DNA from 3 places in the Paenibacillus sp. FSL W8-1187 genome. Region 1 is predicted to be linked to each of the others. Evidence: riboswitches for the same ligand, from Rfam matches in the RefSeq annotation. Region 1 holds a riboswitch; each other region holds the start of a gene.
What was found. Region 1 has a riboswitch for thiamine pyrophosphate ahead of NYE40_RS01935 (ECF transporter S component). Riboswitches for the same ligand answer to the same signal wherever they lie in the genome.
Positions count from the first base shown of each region.

Region 1 (4,383 bases):
GCCGCTGCGAGAAGCGTCCCGCCGCCGGCCGGAACGGGCGCATGCGGCAAGACATGAGTCTCGTCGGCCGCATCGAGCGGAGCCGCCGCTCCCGCATGCGCTCCGCCGTCCGTGGAGCCGAAGCGGCCTGCCTTTGCCGCTGCCTCATCGTCCCAGAAGCCCGGGTACCAGACGCCGTAGCGACGCAGCTGCGCGCGGCAGTCGCGAAAGATCTCCTCCGGCGGGCCGTCCGCCTCCAGCCGTCCGTCCGGCGAGAACAGCAGGATGCGGTCCATATCCCCGGCGATGAGGTCGATCTTGTGCTCGACGATGAGCACGGTCCGGCCGTCCCAGATGCGGCGCAGCGCGTCCCATACCTGAGCTGTGCCTTCCGGGTCGAGCAGCGCGGTCGGCTCGTCGAGCAGCAGCGCGTCAGGATCGACGGCCAGCATCGAGGCGACGGCGAGCCGCTGCTTCATGCCTTGGGACAGCTCCGAGACGGCCGTGTGCGGGTCGGGCAGCTCTAGCCCGGCCTGCTCGAGGCAGGCCGCGATCCGCTCCGGCATCTGTTCGCGGGGGACGGCTTGGTTCTCCAGCGCAAAAGCGATCTCTTCGTCCGCATAAGGCATGCAGAACTGCGCTTCGGGATCCTGGAACACGTAGCCGGGCCGCTCCGGCACGACGAGCCGCTCCGCCTTCAGCGGAATCGGGATCGCTGACGGCACGAGGCCGCCGAGCACCTGCAGCAGCGTCGACTTGCCGCAGCCGCTCGGTCCGAGCAGCAGCACCTTCTCTCCGCGCCGGATCGTCACGTCGAGGTCGCGGAACAGCAGCGGCGCTTCTTCGCCGGGGTACTTGAGCCGCAGGCCGATCGCCTCGGCCGCGACCGGCACGGCCGCAGCGCCGCTCCGGGCAGGCGCTCCGGCGGCTTCCGTCCGCAGCGAGCCGGCAGCCGCGCGCTCCGCGTCCTGACTGGCCGCTTTTCCCGACTCCTCCGCGTTCCCCGACTCCGCCTCGTTACCCGGCGCTGCCGCGCCCCGGTTGAGGCCGCTCATCCGCTCAGCCATCCAGCGCGTCGTAGTCCTTGGCCGAAGCCGGACGCAGCAGGCTCGTCACGCCGGTGCGCTCCAGCGCGCGGGCGAGCGCCCAGGCGAACAGCCCGGCGATGACGACGCTGCCGAGCAGCCGCATGGAGACGAACAGCGCGTAGTTCCAGAACGCGAGCTGGTCGATGTAGCCGTAGTAGCGGTCGATGAAGATCGAGGCGACGGCGGCGCCGACGGAGGCGAGCACGGCGACGATCGGACCGGCCTTGCGGTACAGGAACAGCGCGAAGAACAGCTCGGCGCCGAGGCCCTGGAACAGGCCGTACCAGAGCGTCGAGATGCCCCACGATCCGCCGAGGAACGCCTCGATCGCGGCGGCGGCGACTTCCGCGAGGATGGCGACGCCGGGCTTGCGGATGAGCAGGAACGCGAACGTGCCGGCCATGAACCACATGCCGTAGCTGAGCTGCTCGGCGTGCAGGCCGAGCGGCTTGAGGACGTCGTACATCGGCCCCCAGATCTTGTAGACGAGGCCGAAGACGACCGAGACGACGATCGTGACGAGGATGTCGGCGAGGGTGAGGCGATTGCCGGCGCGCGTCGCGCGGCCGGAGGCTGGTGCGGTGGACATGGGATCAGCTTCCTTTCGGATGGGGAATCGGTCTCTCACAGCGGCATGATCCCGGAGCGGCTGCTGTCGGCGGATGCGAAAAAAAGCCCGCCGGACAGCCGGCGGGCAGATGGAATCGGACAGGCGCGCCTCGCGTCCCCCTATGGCGGCGGAACGCAGGACTCGGCCGGCCTGCACGCGGCAGGCCGGACAGGAAAGGCTCCGCCCGCCCGGACGGAGCGGCGGACGGAAGTCCCTAAGCGGACAGGGCCTTTCCCAAGTTGGCGCGATGCATTCTCTCTACGCTGGCATTACCCAGATCAGATCAATGGTCAGCGGCATGCGGCCGCAGTCTCAGCCCGACTTCATCGAGCCCCCATGCATGCTATGAAAGTGCTCTTACTATACCTTGGAAAATCCGGTTCGGCAATAGGGAGTGCCGGCGGGCGGCAGGACGGGCATTGCGGACGGAGTTGAGGGCGTCGGCGGTTGCATCCGTTTTCAAAGGCGGGTAAGCTGGAAGAAAAGGAGGGATTGGCCAATGAAATATCGTCGCTTGGGCAAAACGGAGCTGAACGTGTCGGTCGTCGGCATCGGCACCTGGCAATTCGGCGGGGAGTGGGGCATGGACTTCTCGCAGGACGAGGCGGACGCGATTCTCGACAAGGGCGCGGAGCTCGGCATCAACCTCATCGACACGGCGGAATGCTACGGAGACCATCTGTCGGAGCAGCTCATCGGAGGGTACCTCAGCCGCCGCAGGCGCGAGGACTGGATCGTCGCCACGAAGTTCGGCCATCATTTCCACGAGCGGTTCAAGCGGACCGACGTGTACGACGCGGAGGATGTCGTGCGGCAGCTCGACGCCTCGCTCAAAGCGCTGCGCACCGACTACGTGGACCTGTACCAGTTCCACTCGGGTCCGGACGCGGCGTTCGACAACGACGACCTGTGGACGGCGCTGGACAAGCAGGTGCAGGCAGGCAAGATCCGCCATCTGGGCACCTCCATCGGCAGCAACGACAACCTCCACCAGACCGAGGCCTCGACGCGGGTCGGCTCGCAGGCGATCCAGGTCGTCTACAATCGGCTCGACCGCAAGCCGGAGGAGCGCGTCTTCCCGGCCTGCGAGGCGCAGGATCTCGGCGTGCTGGCGCGGGTGCCGCTAGCGAGCGGCTTCCTGAGCGGCAAGTACAAGCCGGGCACGGAGTTCGGCGCGACCGACGTGCGCCACCGCCAGGATGCGGAGCAGGTGCGCCGCCGCCTCGAGGAAGTGGAGCGCATCGCTGCGGAAGAAGTGCCGGAGGGCGTCGACATGGCGGCATGGGCGCTCGCCTGGTGCCTGCGCCATCCGGCGGTGACGTCGGTCATCCCCGGCTGCAAAAATCCGCAGCAGGTGCAGAGCAACGCCGATGCCGTCGCGCTGGTGACGGAGCCGCATCCGCAGGATGTCCCGGCTCCGGCGCGGGCGTAAGGCGGGGGACGGCAGCGTGCGGACGCAGGGGCGGGCGTAGGCGCGGAGCGAGCGTAGGCGGCGCGGCCCGCGCCTAAGCGCCGGCGAGGCGCAGGCGAGCGTCAAGCCTGCCAGGGCCGCCGATGCCCAGGGCCGGCGGCTCGCGAAGGGCAGGTTCAGCCCCCTTTAGAATCGTCAGCGCGTCGACAAGGAGCCTTCATCCACACCGTGGATGAAGGCTCCTTTCGTTTTCGAGGTTGGATCGCGCGGGCAAGCAGGGAGGAAGGCTGGAGCAACGCGAGTAGAGGCTGCAGCCGGAAAAAGTCGTGCTGCAGGCCGCGCGGACGCGCCAGCCGGAGCTGCAGCCGGAAAAAGTCGTGCTGCAGGCTGCGCGGATGCGCCAGCCGGAGCTGCAGCCGGAAAAAGTCGTGCTGCAGGCTGCGCGGATGCGCCAGCCGGAGCTGCAGCCGGAAAAAGTCGTGCTGCCGGCCGCGCGGACGCGCCAGCCGGAGCTGCAGCCGGAAAAAGTCGGGCTGCCGGCTGCGCGGATGCGCCAGCCGGAGCTGCAGCCGGAAAAAGTCGTGCTGCCGGCCGCCCGGACGCGCCAGACGGAGCTGCAGCCGGAAAAAGTCGTGCTGCCGGCCGCGCGGACGCGCCAGCCGGAGCTGCAGCCGGAAAAAGTCGGGCTGCCGGCTGCCCGGACGCGCCAGATGGAGCTGCAGCCGGAAAAAATCCGCTAGCGGGCCCGCTCTTTGCCGAGTACGGTCTTGCCGTCCTGCGACAAGTACACGGTCAGCGTGCCCGCATCGCCCGGCCCTATGACGCGGAAGCGGACCGCATGCACGGTCCGGCCTTCATGCTCCGCGCCGATCCGCTGCGCCAGCTCCGGGCCTGCCGTCATTGCCGAGACGGCGGAATCCTTCGGGCTGGCCGGCAGCAGCCGGCTCTCCTCCGGCGTCAGGCCGGCATATGCGGCCAGCACCACCCTCTTCCGCGCCGAGGCGGCTTCGTCCGGAGCGGCCTTGCCGATGGCCGCCCAGCCGTCTCCGGAGGCGGGCGGCCCGATCAGCAGCCAGGCTGCGGCGGCGGATCCGGCGGCAAAGATCAGAAGCGGCAGCAGCCAGGCGGCCGCCCGCTTCAAGCTGTCCCTCCGTTGCCCGGCGGCCAGTCGGCGGCCGGGATTTTGCCCGCGTGCTCCCGCCAGTCCGCCGGCACCTCCACGGAGCACATGAGCTCGAGGCTGTTGCCGTCGGGGTCGTCGAAGTAGATGGACGCGTTGGCCTGATGAGGCCTTA
Region 1 is NZ_CP150181.1:411,672-416,054, forward strand. Features, by position in the region: gene NYE40_RS01930 (ABC transporter ATP-binding protein) at 1-1,034, opposite strand, end outside; gene NYE40_RS01935 (ECF transporter S component) at 1,039-1,656, opposite strand; TPP riboswitch at 1,916-2,025, opposite strand; gene NYE40_RS01940 (aldo/keto reductase) at 2,177-3,109, shown strand; gene NYE40_RS01945 (hypothetical protein) at 3,415-3,828, shown strand; gene NYE40_RS01950 (hypothetical protein) at 3,825-4,229, opposite strand; gene NYE40_RS01955 (VOC family protein) at 4,226-4,383, opposite strand, start outside.

Region 2 (4,383 bases), 1.5 Mb from region 1:
GATCGCAGCCGGCAGCCGCCTTCTCCAGCGCGCCCGGCGCCGTCAGGTCGGCGACGACGGCCTCCACTGCCAGCCCGCTGTCGACGCGACGCAGCTTTTTCGCCGCCGCGACCGCCTTCGGCAGGCACTGCCGCGCGTCCTCCTCGTCGAACAGCATCTGCCGCTGCAGATTGCTCCACTCGACATAGTCGCGGTCGGCGAGCACGATCGAGCCGACGCCCGCCCGCGCCATATGCTGCGCCAGCGCGCAGCCGAGCGAGCCGACTCCGGCGATCAGCACGCGGGAGCGGAATAGCGCCAGCTGGCCTTTTTCGCCGATCGGCGCGAACCGCATCTGCCGCGAGAAGCGCTCGCGCCTCTCCGCGCTCAGCCCTGCGACCGCTCCTGGCTCCGTCCGACCGGCCTTTTCTGTCCCGCCAACCATGCCTGCTCTCGCTTCTGGCTTCATCCGTCCGGCCCCGCCTGCACCCGCCTCTCCCTCCGTCCGACCGACCTCGCCTAAGGCCGCTCCTTCCTCCGTCTGACCGGTCCCGCCGACGATGGCCCCTCTCTCCGTCGGGCTCTCCTTAAGCATAGAGCTTGCCGCCGCCCGCCTTGAAGGCGTCCGCCTGCTCCTTCATGCCCGCCTCGATCGCCTCCGCTGTCTCCAGCCCCTCGCGCTCCGCATAGTCGCGGATGTCCTGCGTGATGCGCATGCTGCAGAACTTCGGTCCGCACATCGAGCAGAAATGCGCCGTCTTCGCGCCCTCGGCGGGCAGCGTCTCGTCGTGATAGCTCATCGCCCGCTCGGGATCGAGCGACAGATGGAACTGGTCGCGCCAGCGGAACTCGAAGCGCGCCTTGGACAGCGCGTCGTCGCGCAGCCTCGCGCGTGGATGGCCCTTGGCCAGATCGGCCGCATGGGCAGCGATCTTGTAGGTGATGACGCCCTCCTTCACATCCTCCTTGTTCGGCAGGCCCAGATGCTCCTTCGGCGTCACGTAGCACAGCATCGCCGTCCCGAACCAGCCGATCATCGCCGCCCCGATCGCGCTCGTGATATGGTCGTAGCCCGGCGCGATGTCCGTCGTCAGCGGACCGAGCGTGTAAAAAGGCGCCTCGTCGCACACCGCGAGCTGGCGGTCCATATTCTCCTTGATGAGGTGCATCGGCACATGGCCGGGGCCTTCGATCATCACCTGCACGTCATGCTTCCAGGCGATCTTCGTCAGCTCGCCGAGCGTGTCCAGCTCCGCGAACTGCGCCTCGTCGTTGGCGTCGGCAATCGAGCCGGGACGAAGGCCGTCGCCGAGCGAGAAGCTGACATCGTACGCCTTCATGATCTCGCAGATCTCCTCGAAATGCGTGTACAGGAAGTTCTCCCGATGATGAGCGAGGCACCACGCCGCCAGGATCGAGCCGCCGCGGCTGACGATGCCCGTCACGCGCTTCGCCGTCAGCGGCACATAGCGCAGCAGCACGCCCGCATGGATCGTGAAGTAGTCGACGCCCTGCTCGGCCTGCTCGATCAGCGTGTCGCGGAACACCTCCCAGCTGAGGTCCTCGGCCTTGCCGTTCACCTTCTCCAGCGCCTGATAGATCGGCACCGTGCCGACCGGGACGGGCGAGTTGCGCACGATCCATTCGCGGGTCGTATGGATGTTCTTGCCGGTGGACAGGTCCATGATCGTGTCCGCGCCCCAGCGCGTCGCCCACGTCATCTTCTCGACCTCCTCCTCGATCGAGGAGGCGACGGCGGAGTTGCCGATGTTGGCGTTGATCTTCACATGAAAATGCCGCCCGATGATCATCGGCTCGATCTCCGGGTGGTTGATGTTGGCGGGGATGATCGCGCGGCCGGCGGCCACCTCGCTGCGCACGAACTCCGGCTCCATGCCCTCGCGGAGGGCGATGAACTCCATCTCCGGCGTCACGATGCCGCGCCGCGCGTAATGCAGCTGCGTCACGTTGCGGCCGGGCTTCGCCCGCAGCGGCTTGCGGCCGGTCGGCGGGAACCGCTCCGCGCCTTTTGCCGCCGCCTTCTCCGCATCCGTAAAGCCATTGTCCTCCGGACGCACCTCGCGGCCGTCGTAGGCTTCCGTGTCGGCTCGCTCCGCGATCCAGCGCTCTCGCAAGGCGGGCAAGCCGCGCCGGATGTCCGCGACATAGCTTTCGTCCGTATACGGACCGCTGGAGTCGTACACGCGCACCGGCTCGTTGGGCACCTGCTGTCCGCGCATGTCACTGTCCGTCAGCGCGATCTCGCGCACCGGCACGCGCACGCCCGGCGTCTTTCCGTCGATGTAGGCCTTGCGGCTCCCCGGCAGCGGCTTCGTCAGGATGGGCATATGAAAAAAACCTCCTCGCGGTTGTGGAATATCCGCTAGGAGGCTAGAGAGCAAAGAAAGCCGTGCTCGCGCATCGTTCCGTGACGGCTCGCCCTCGAGCCGGCACGGAGGGGCTTGGCCAGGTCTGCGCCCGCCGCCAGGTTGGGGCGGGCTTCGGGAGAAGGGTTCAAGGGCAGTCCGGATGGGAGTGATTCCCCCGCCTTCGACGCAAGGCAGCCGGCGAAGCCTTCCGACCGTGCCGCCCTTGTCTCTTTTGCCTTTCCCCTTCTTATCCGAACGTCGTCGCCTCCTTCCCATCCGCTTGGCGAGGCGCAAAAAAGCCGCCTCCCGGACAGGAAGCGGCGAATGGACGCAGACCGATACAAACGTTGCGCGATTCGACCACTTTCCTACGCTGGCATGACCCAGATCAGGTTCAAAGGGACCAAAGCTTCGCTTTATCTCAGCCCTTGCGGGCGCCCCTAGTGGATATCTTGGTTTTGAATATACGCTGTCTTTCAGGTGTCGTCAAGTTCGAACTTTTCATTCTACAAATAATAAAAAAAAACCACAAGGAGTGTTCTCGCATGTGGTTTTAAACTTAAGTTTCTAATCTATTGGTAGTTCAAACTAGCTCAAATCGAATCCGTTCATCAGCTTGGCCTTAAGGAGCCATTGGTACAGGGCTACGGCGGCGAATTCACGGTCAGCCGGGGCGTTGGGCTGATAATAGGTCTTGCCCGAAAGCAAGTAACCGTTCAAGACGCCCGCGTTCGTAAGCTTCTGGATGCTTTCTCTGGCATAAGCGGCCGCATGTGCCAGGTCTGTGTAAGCGACCGTTTGATCGGTCGTCAACTCGATGCCGGCAAGCTTCAATGCCCGCTCCAGGATAACAGCCAGATCCTGACGGGAGACTTTGTCATGTGGCGCGAATTTTCCCTTGCCGATGCCTTGGATCAACCCCGCTTCGCTGGCCGCCGCCACGTCGGCAGCAAACCAGTCGCCTTTTTTTACATCGGTGAAAGAGGCGAGCGCTGTTGACTTCAGACCGAGTGCCCGGACGAGCAGGGCGGTGAATTCGGCGCGGCTCAGGCTGGCATCGGGCGAATAAGTCGTCGCTGATGTACCGTTGATGATCCACTTGCCGGCCAAAGCCTCGATCACGCGAGCGGCGGCGGAGTCGTCAAGATCAGTAAAGTTCACGGTTCGAGTCGCCAAGGCGTACACCGAGAAGCCAGGGCGGCTGACGGTCACCTTCGTCGTGCCGTCCGCTTGCTTGCTCAAGATGGAAGCTACGGGAGAGACGGCACCGTCTTCTTCATACAGCACTCCTGCCTCGTCAAGCTCGAAGCTGCCGGGTACAGTGAATGTTCGGGTGATGAATAGATGGTTCGGGATGTCCACGGGCTTGCGACCGGCTGCAGTTGTCCAGTCGGCCTCAAATGAGACGGGTTGGCCGATTAGTTTGCCATTTCCTAAAGCAGTGACGAAAGCGCTGGAATCAGCAGCCGGCTTGATTTCCAATTCGAGACTGGAATTGGAGGGAGCGAGGCTCATCAGAGACAGCGGCAGAACAACGGACGATCCGCCAGCGCTGAAGACAACCGTGCTCTTCTTCGGCAAGGCTGAGAGCAGTTCGACTTGCCGGCCTGTCAATACAAGCTTGGCCTGCTCCTTGTTGGTCGAGATAACCAAGGATCCAGCGGAATTTCCAGCGGAAGCAATGGCTGCCGTCAGATCGGCGTCCGTGACGGTGACCATCATCATGCCGTCCTGAACGGTTTCGGTGCTTCTGATTGTATGTTCTGTATTCGAAATGACCGGAGACGGTTGCACGCTTGGAGCCGGCGACGCCGTCGGAATGCCCGGATCGGACGGAGCCGGTGACGGCGTCGGTGTTGATGACGGTGTTGATGACGGTGTTGATGACGGTGTCGATGACGGTGTCGGTGTCGGCGATGGCGTCGGCGTCGGAATATGAGGATTGTTGGCATCCTCATCTGAGATCACAGTAACCGTAGGGTCGATTCTGGATTTGTCGAAGGTTGCCCCTTCGGCATACCGGATCGTTCCTTTG
Region 2 is NZ_CP150181.1:1,940,393-1,944,775, reverse strand. Features, by position in the region: gene NYE40_RS08320 (ThiF family adenylyltransferase) at 1-448, opposite strand, end outside; gene thiC (phosphomethylpyrimidine synthase ThiC) at 567-2,327, opposite strand; TPP riboswitch at 2,697-2,800, opposite strand; gene NYE40_RS08310 (leucine-rich repeat protein) at 2,937-4,383, opposite strand, start outside.
Region 2: linked by a shared signal. The riboswitch ahead of thiC (phosphomethylpyrimidine synthase ThiC) and the one ahead of NYE40_RS01935 (ECF transporter S component) in region 1 are both predicted to bind thiamine pyrophosphate.

Region 3 (4,383 bases), 2.8 Mb from region 1:
CCAGCGGGGCGACGTGCTCGGGGAGGGAGAGGACGGAGGCGAGTTCAACTACGACGGCACGAAGGCGGCGGACGGACTGACGACGCGGCAGCTGGAGCTGCTGGACTTCTCGGCCTTTTACGGACTGGCGCTGCCGCCGGTCAAGAAGGGCATCCCGCTGCGCCCGGTCCAGCTCGACAACATCCTGACGTTCCCCGGCTATCTCGAGGGCTACCGCGTCCTGCTGCTCAGCTACGAGTTCATGAAGCCGGAGCATCCCGGCATCCATCAGGCGCTCGCCCAATGGGCGCGGGAGGGCGGCGTGCTGATCTATGCCGGCGACGGCTCGGATCCGTTCCACGGCGTGCGCGAATGGTGGAATCGCGGGGCGGGAAGCCGCGTCTACGAGCGTCCCGAGCAGCATCTGTTCGAGGCGATGGGGCTAGGCCGGGAACCGGAGCCGGGCGAGCATGCCGTCGGGGAGGGCGCGCTGCTGCATCTGCGCTGCCATCCGGCCGAGCTGTCGCGCTCCGCGGCAGGCGCGGAGCGCGTGCTCGGCGCGATCCGGCGCGCGCTGGAGCTGCGCGGCGAGGCGGACGACTACCGCGAGAGCGGCTTGCTGCGCATCCGGCGCGGTCCTTATGTGATCGCGCATGCGCTGGACGAGAGCGAAGCGGCAGGCGGCTCGGCCGTGCTCGAGGGAGCGTTTGTCGATCTGTTCGACGCGGAGCTGACGGTGCGGAATCGGATCGAGCTCGCGCCGGGCGAGGACGCCCTGCTGTACGATCTGGGCGAAGCGGCCGGCGGCTGGGGCGAGGAGGAGCCGGCGCAGGCGGGCTCCGCGCACGGCGGCCCGGGAGCGGGAGCGGAGGAGGCGGGGTCCGCGCACGGCGGCCCGGGAGCGGGAGAGGCGGAGGCGGGGTCCGCGCACGGCGGCCCGGGAGCGGGAGCGGCACAGGCAGGCTCTGCGCACGCCGGCCCGGGAGCGGCGGAGGCGGCGCGGCGCGCCTCCGTGCTTGTCAGCTCCTCCCGCGTCCGGGACGCGGCTCGGGAAGGCGGACGGTTCCGCTACGTGTCGGAGTCGCCGTCCGAGATGACGGTGAGCACGAGGCTGCGCGCTTGTTCCATGCCGAGCCGCATCCGCGCCTGCGCGGCGGATACCCCGCTGGCCGGGCCGGGCGCTGACGCATCCGGCGGCCATGCGGTAGAGGCGGAGTTCCATGCCGCCTCGTCCACGCTGCTGCTGCGCCACGAAGGCCGCCCTGCGGGCGTCCGCGTCGAGCTGGAGTGGCTCTGACAAAAGCGGCGTCCGGCCGGGAGGGCGCTAACGGGCCTGCGGGCTTGCAGGCTTGCGGACTTGCCGCAATCCGGCCGCGTCCTTTTTCAATCCGGTTGCAATCGGCCCGAGCTCTGCTATAATGGCACTATTGACAACCGCATAGCTGGGGAGCTGGCGCACGCCGGCTGAGAGGGGAGAAGCATCCCGACCCGTACACCTGATCTGGATAATGCCAGCGTAGGAACCGTATGCAGCCGACTCGCCGCGGAGCAGCCCTTTCGGGAGCTTCCGTACGGCAAGTCTCGATCTGCGATCCATCACGACGTCTTCCTTGGGGAGACGTCTTTTTTTGTTCGGGCGGGATCGGCTGCGCGGATCGGACGGCGGACGGCGACGAAGGCGATGCGGGCATGAGAGAGAAGAAAGCAGGGGAGAGACATGGGGAGCAAGACAAGATGGACAAGCGGCATGCTGACGGCGGCGCTGGCGCTCGCGCTGGCCGCCTGCGGCGGCAGCGCCGAGCAGGAGAACGGCGGAGCGGCGGCGACGGACGCGCCGCTGCAAAAGGTGAAGGTCGTGCTCGACTGGACGCCGAATACGAACCATACCGGCCTTTATGTGGCGCGCGACAAGGGGTACTTCAAGGAGCAAGGGCTCGACGTCGAGATCGTGCAGCCGCCCGAAGGGACGGCCGCCGATACGCTCGTCGCCAAGGGCGAGGCGGAGTTCGGCATCGGCTATCAGGAAAACCTGACGCTCGCGCGCACGCAAGAGCTGCCGCTCGTCTCGGTCGCGGCGGTCATCCAGCACAATACGTCGGGCTTCGCCTCGCCGGCGGACAAGGGCATCAAGGAGCCCAAGGACTTCGAGGGCAAGACGTACGGCGGCTGGGGAGCGCCGGTCGAGCAGGAGGTGCTCGCCTCGCTCATGCAGGAGCAGCAGGCGGATGTCGGCCAGGTCAAGATCGTCAACATGGGCAACGCCGACTTCTTCACCGCCGTCAAGCGCGACATCGACTTCGCCTGGATCTTCTACGGATGGACGGGCGTCGAGGCGGAGCTGCGCGGCGAGCAGCTGAACATGGTCTATCTGACCGACTATAGCGACAAGCTCGACTACTATACGCCGCTGCTGCAGACGAGCGAAAAGCTGATCGCCGAGCGGCCGGAGCTCGTGCGCGCGTTCGTCGCCGGCGCGGCAGCCGGCTACGAGGACGCGATCCGCGATCCGGAAGGCGCGGCGGAAACGTTGATCGCGGCCGTGCCCGATCTGAACCCGGAGCTCGTGCGCGCCAGCCAGAAGTGGCTGAGCCCGAAATACCAGGATGACGCCGCCCGCTGGGGCGAGCAGAAGGCCGAGGTGTGGAACGGGTACGCCGACTGGATGGTCGAGCACGGCCTGATGGACGCCAAGCCGGACCTGGCGAAGGCGTTCACGAACGAGTTCCTGCCCGCAGACGGAAATTGATCCCTGTTTCGAACGAGAGGAGAGCATCGACATGGCCAACGCGCTGGTAAGCATCCAGATTTTGCCGACGACGCCGGGAGGAGAAAGCGTCCTGCCGTACGTCGACCGGGCGATCGACATCATCAAGGAGGCCGGCGTGCCTTATCGCGTCGCTCCGCTGGAGACGACGATGGAGGGCGACCTGCAGCAGCTGCTCGCGGTCGTCGCCCGCATGAGCGAGGCGCTGGCCGAGCTCGGCTGCCCGTCCGTCATCTCCCAGGTGAAAATCTACTACAATCCGGGCAGCGGAGCCTCGATGGACCGCCTGCTCGAAAAATATCCGGATGGCCGGTAGCGGCCATCGCGGGCCGGATCGGAACGAGGCGGACGGACGCGAAGCCGTCCGGCGCGACGCGGCAGCCGATGGCGCAGCGTCGGAGCGGGCCGGAGCGGCAGCCGATGGCGCCGCGTCGGAGCGGGCCGGAGCGGCGGCCAATGGCGCTAAGTCGGCGCGTGCGCGGGCCGGCGGCCGAACGCGCTTGCGGCTGAAGGCGGCGTGGCCGCCGCTCGCCGTGCTCGCGGCGCTGCTGCTGCTCTGGGAGGCGGCAGTGCGGCTGTGGGGCGTCGAGGCATGGCTCATGCCTTCGCCGGGCCGCATCCTGGCCGATGCGTGGGAAGCGCGGGAGCGGCTCGCCGGCCATGCCGGCGCGACGCTGAGCCTGACGCTGCTCGGCTTCGCGGGAGGATCGGCGGCGGGCTTCGCGCTCGCCGCCTTGCTGCATCTGCTGCCGCTCGTGCGCGCCGGCGTCTACCCGCTGCTCGTGCTGTCGCAAAACGTGCCGATCATCGCGCTCGGGCCGCTGCTCGTCATCTGGTTCGGCTTCGGGCTGCTGCCCAAGCTGCTGCTCGTCATGCTCGTCTGCTTCTTCCCCGTCTGCGTCGCGATGCTCGGCGGGCTGCGCGGCGCCGATCCGGCGCTGGAGCGCTATCTGCGCATGATCGGGGCCGGCCGCTGGCGGCGCTTCGCCAGCCTCGAGCTGCCGAGCTCCGCTCCGCATCTGTTCTCCGGGCTCAAGCTGGCGGCATCGTACAGCGTGACGAGCGCGGTCGTCGCCGAATGGATCGGCTCGGACCGCGGACTCGGCTATTTCATGCTGCTGTCGTCCAAAGGCTTCAAGACGTCGCTCGTGTTCGCGGGCGTCGCCATCGTCGTCGCGCTCAGCCTGCTGCTCGTCGCCGCCGTCGCGGGGGCGGAGCGGCTCGCGCTGCGCTGGCGCTCGGAGAGAGGGGGAGCGGCATGAACAGGAAGCGATCGAACGGAGCGTCGCCGTCCGCTCCCCTCGTGCTTGAGGTCGACCGGGTCGCGCTGTCCTATCCGCAGGCCGCGGGGCGGACGCAGGTGCTCGGCGGCGTCAGCCTGAGCGTGGGCGCGGGCGAGTTCGTGTCGCTGCTCGGCCCGTCCGGCAGCGGCAAGACGACGCTGCTCGGGCTCGTCGGCGGGCTGGAGCGGCCGGATTCAGGCCGCATCCTCGTCGCCGGCGAGCCTGCCGGCAGCCGCCCGGGCCTCGCGGCCTACATGCCGCAGCAGGCGGCGCTGCTGCCCTGGCGCACCGTGCAGGGCAACATCGAGCTGGCGCTGCGCATCGCCGGGCGCAGTCGGGAGGAGGCGCGGCGGCTGG
Region 3 is NZ_CP150181.1:3,187,783-3,192,165, reverse strand. Features, by position in the region: gene NYE40_RS13900 (hypothetical protein) at 1-1,276, shown strand, start outside; TPP riboswitch at 1,413-1,520, shown strand; gene NYE40_RS13895 (ABC transporter substrate-binding protein) at 1,697-2,725, shown strand; gene NYE40_RS13890 (MTH1187 family thiamine-binding protein) at 2,757-3,059, shown strand; gene NYE40_RS13885 (ABC transporter permease) at 3,049-4,005, shown strand; gene NYE40_RS13880 (ABC transporter ATP-binding protein) at 4,002-4,383, shown strand, end outside.
Region 3: linked by a shared signal. The riboswitch ahead of NYE40_RS13895 (ABC transporter substrate-binding protein) and the one ahead of NYE40_RS01935 (ECF transporter S component) in region 1 are both predicted to bind thiamine pyrophosphate.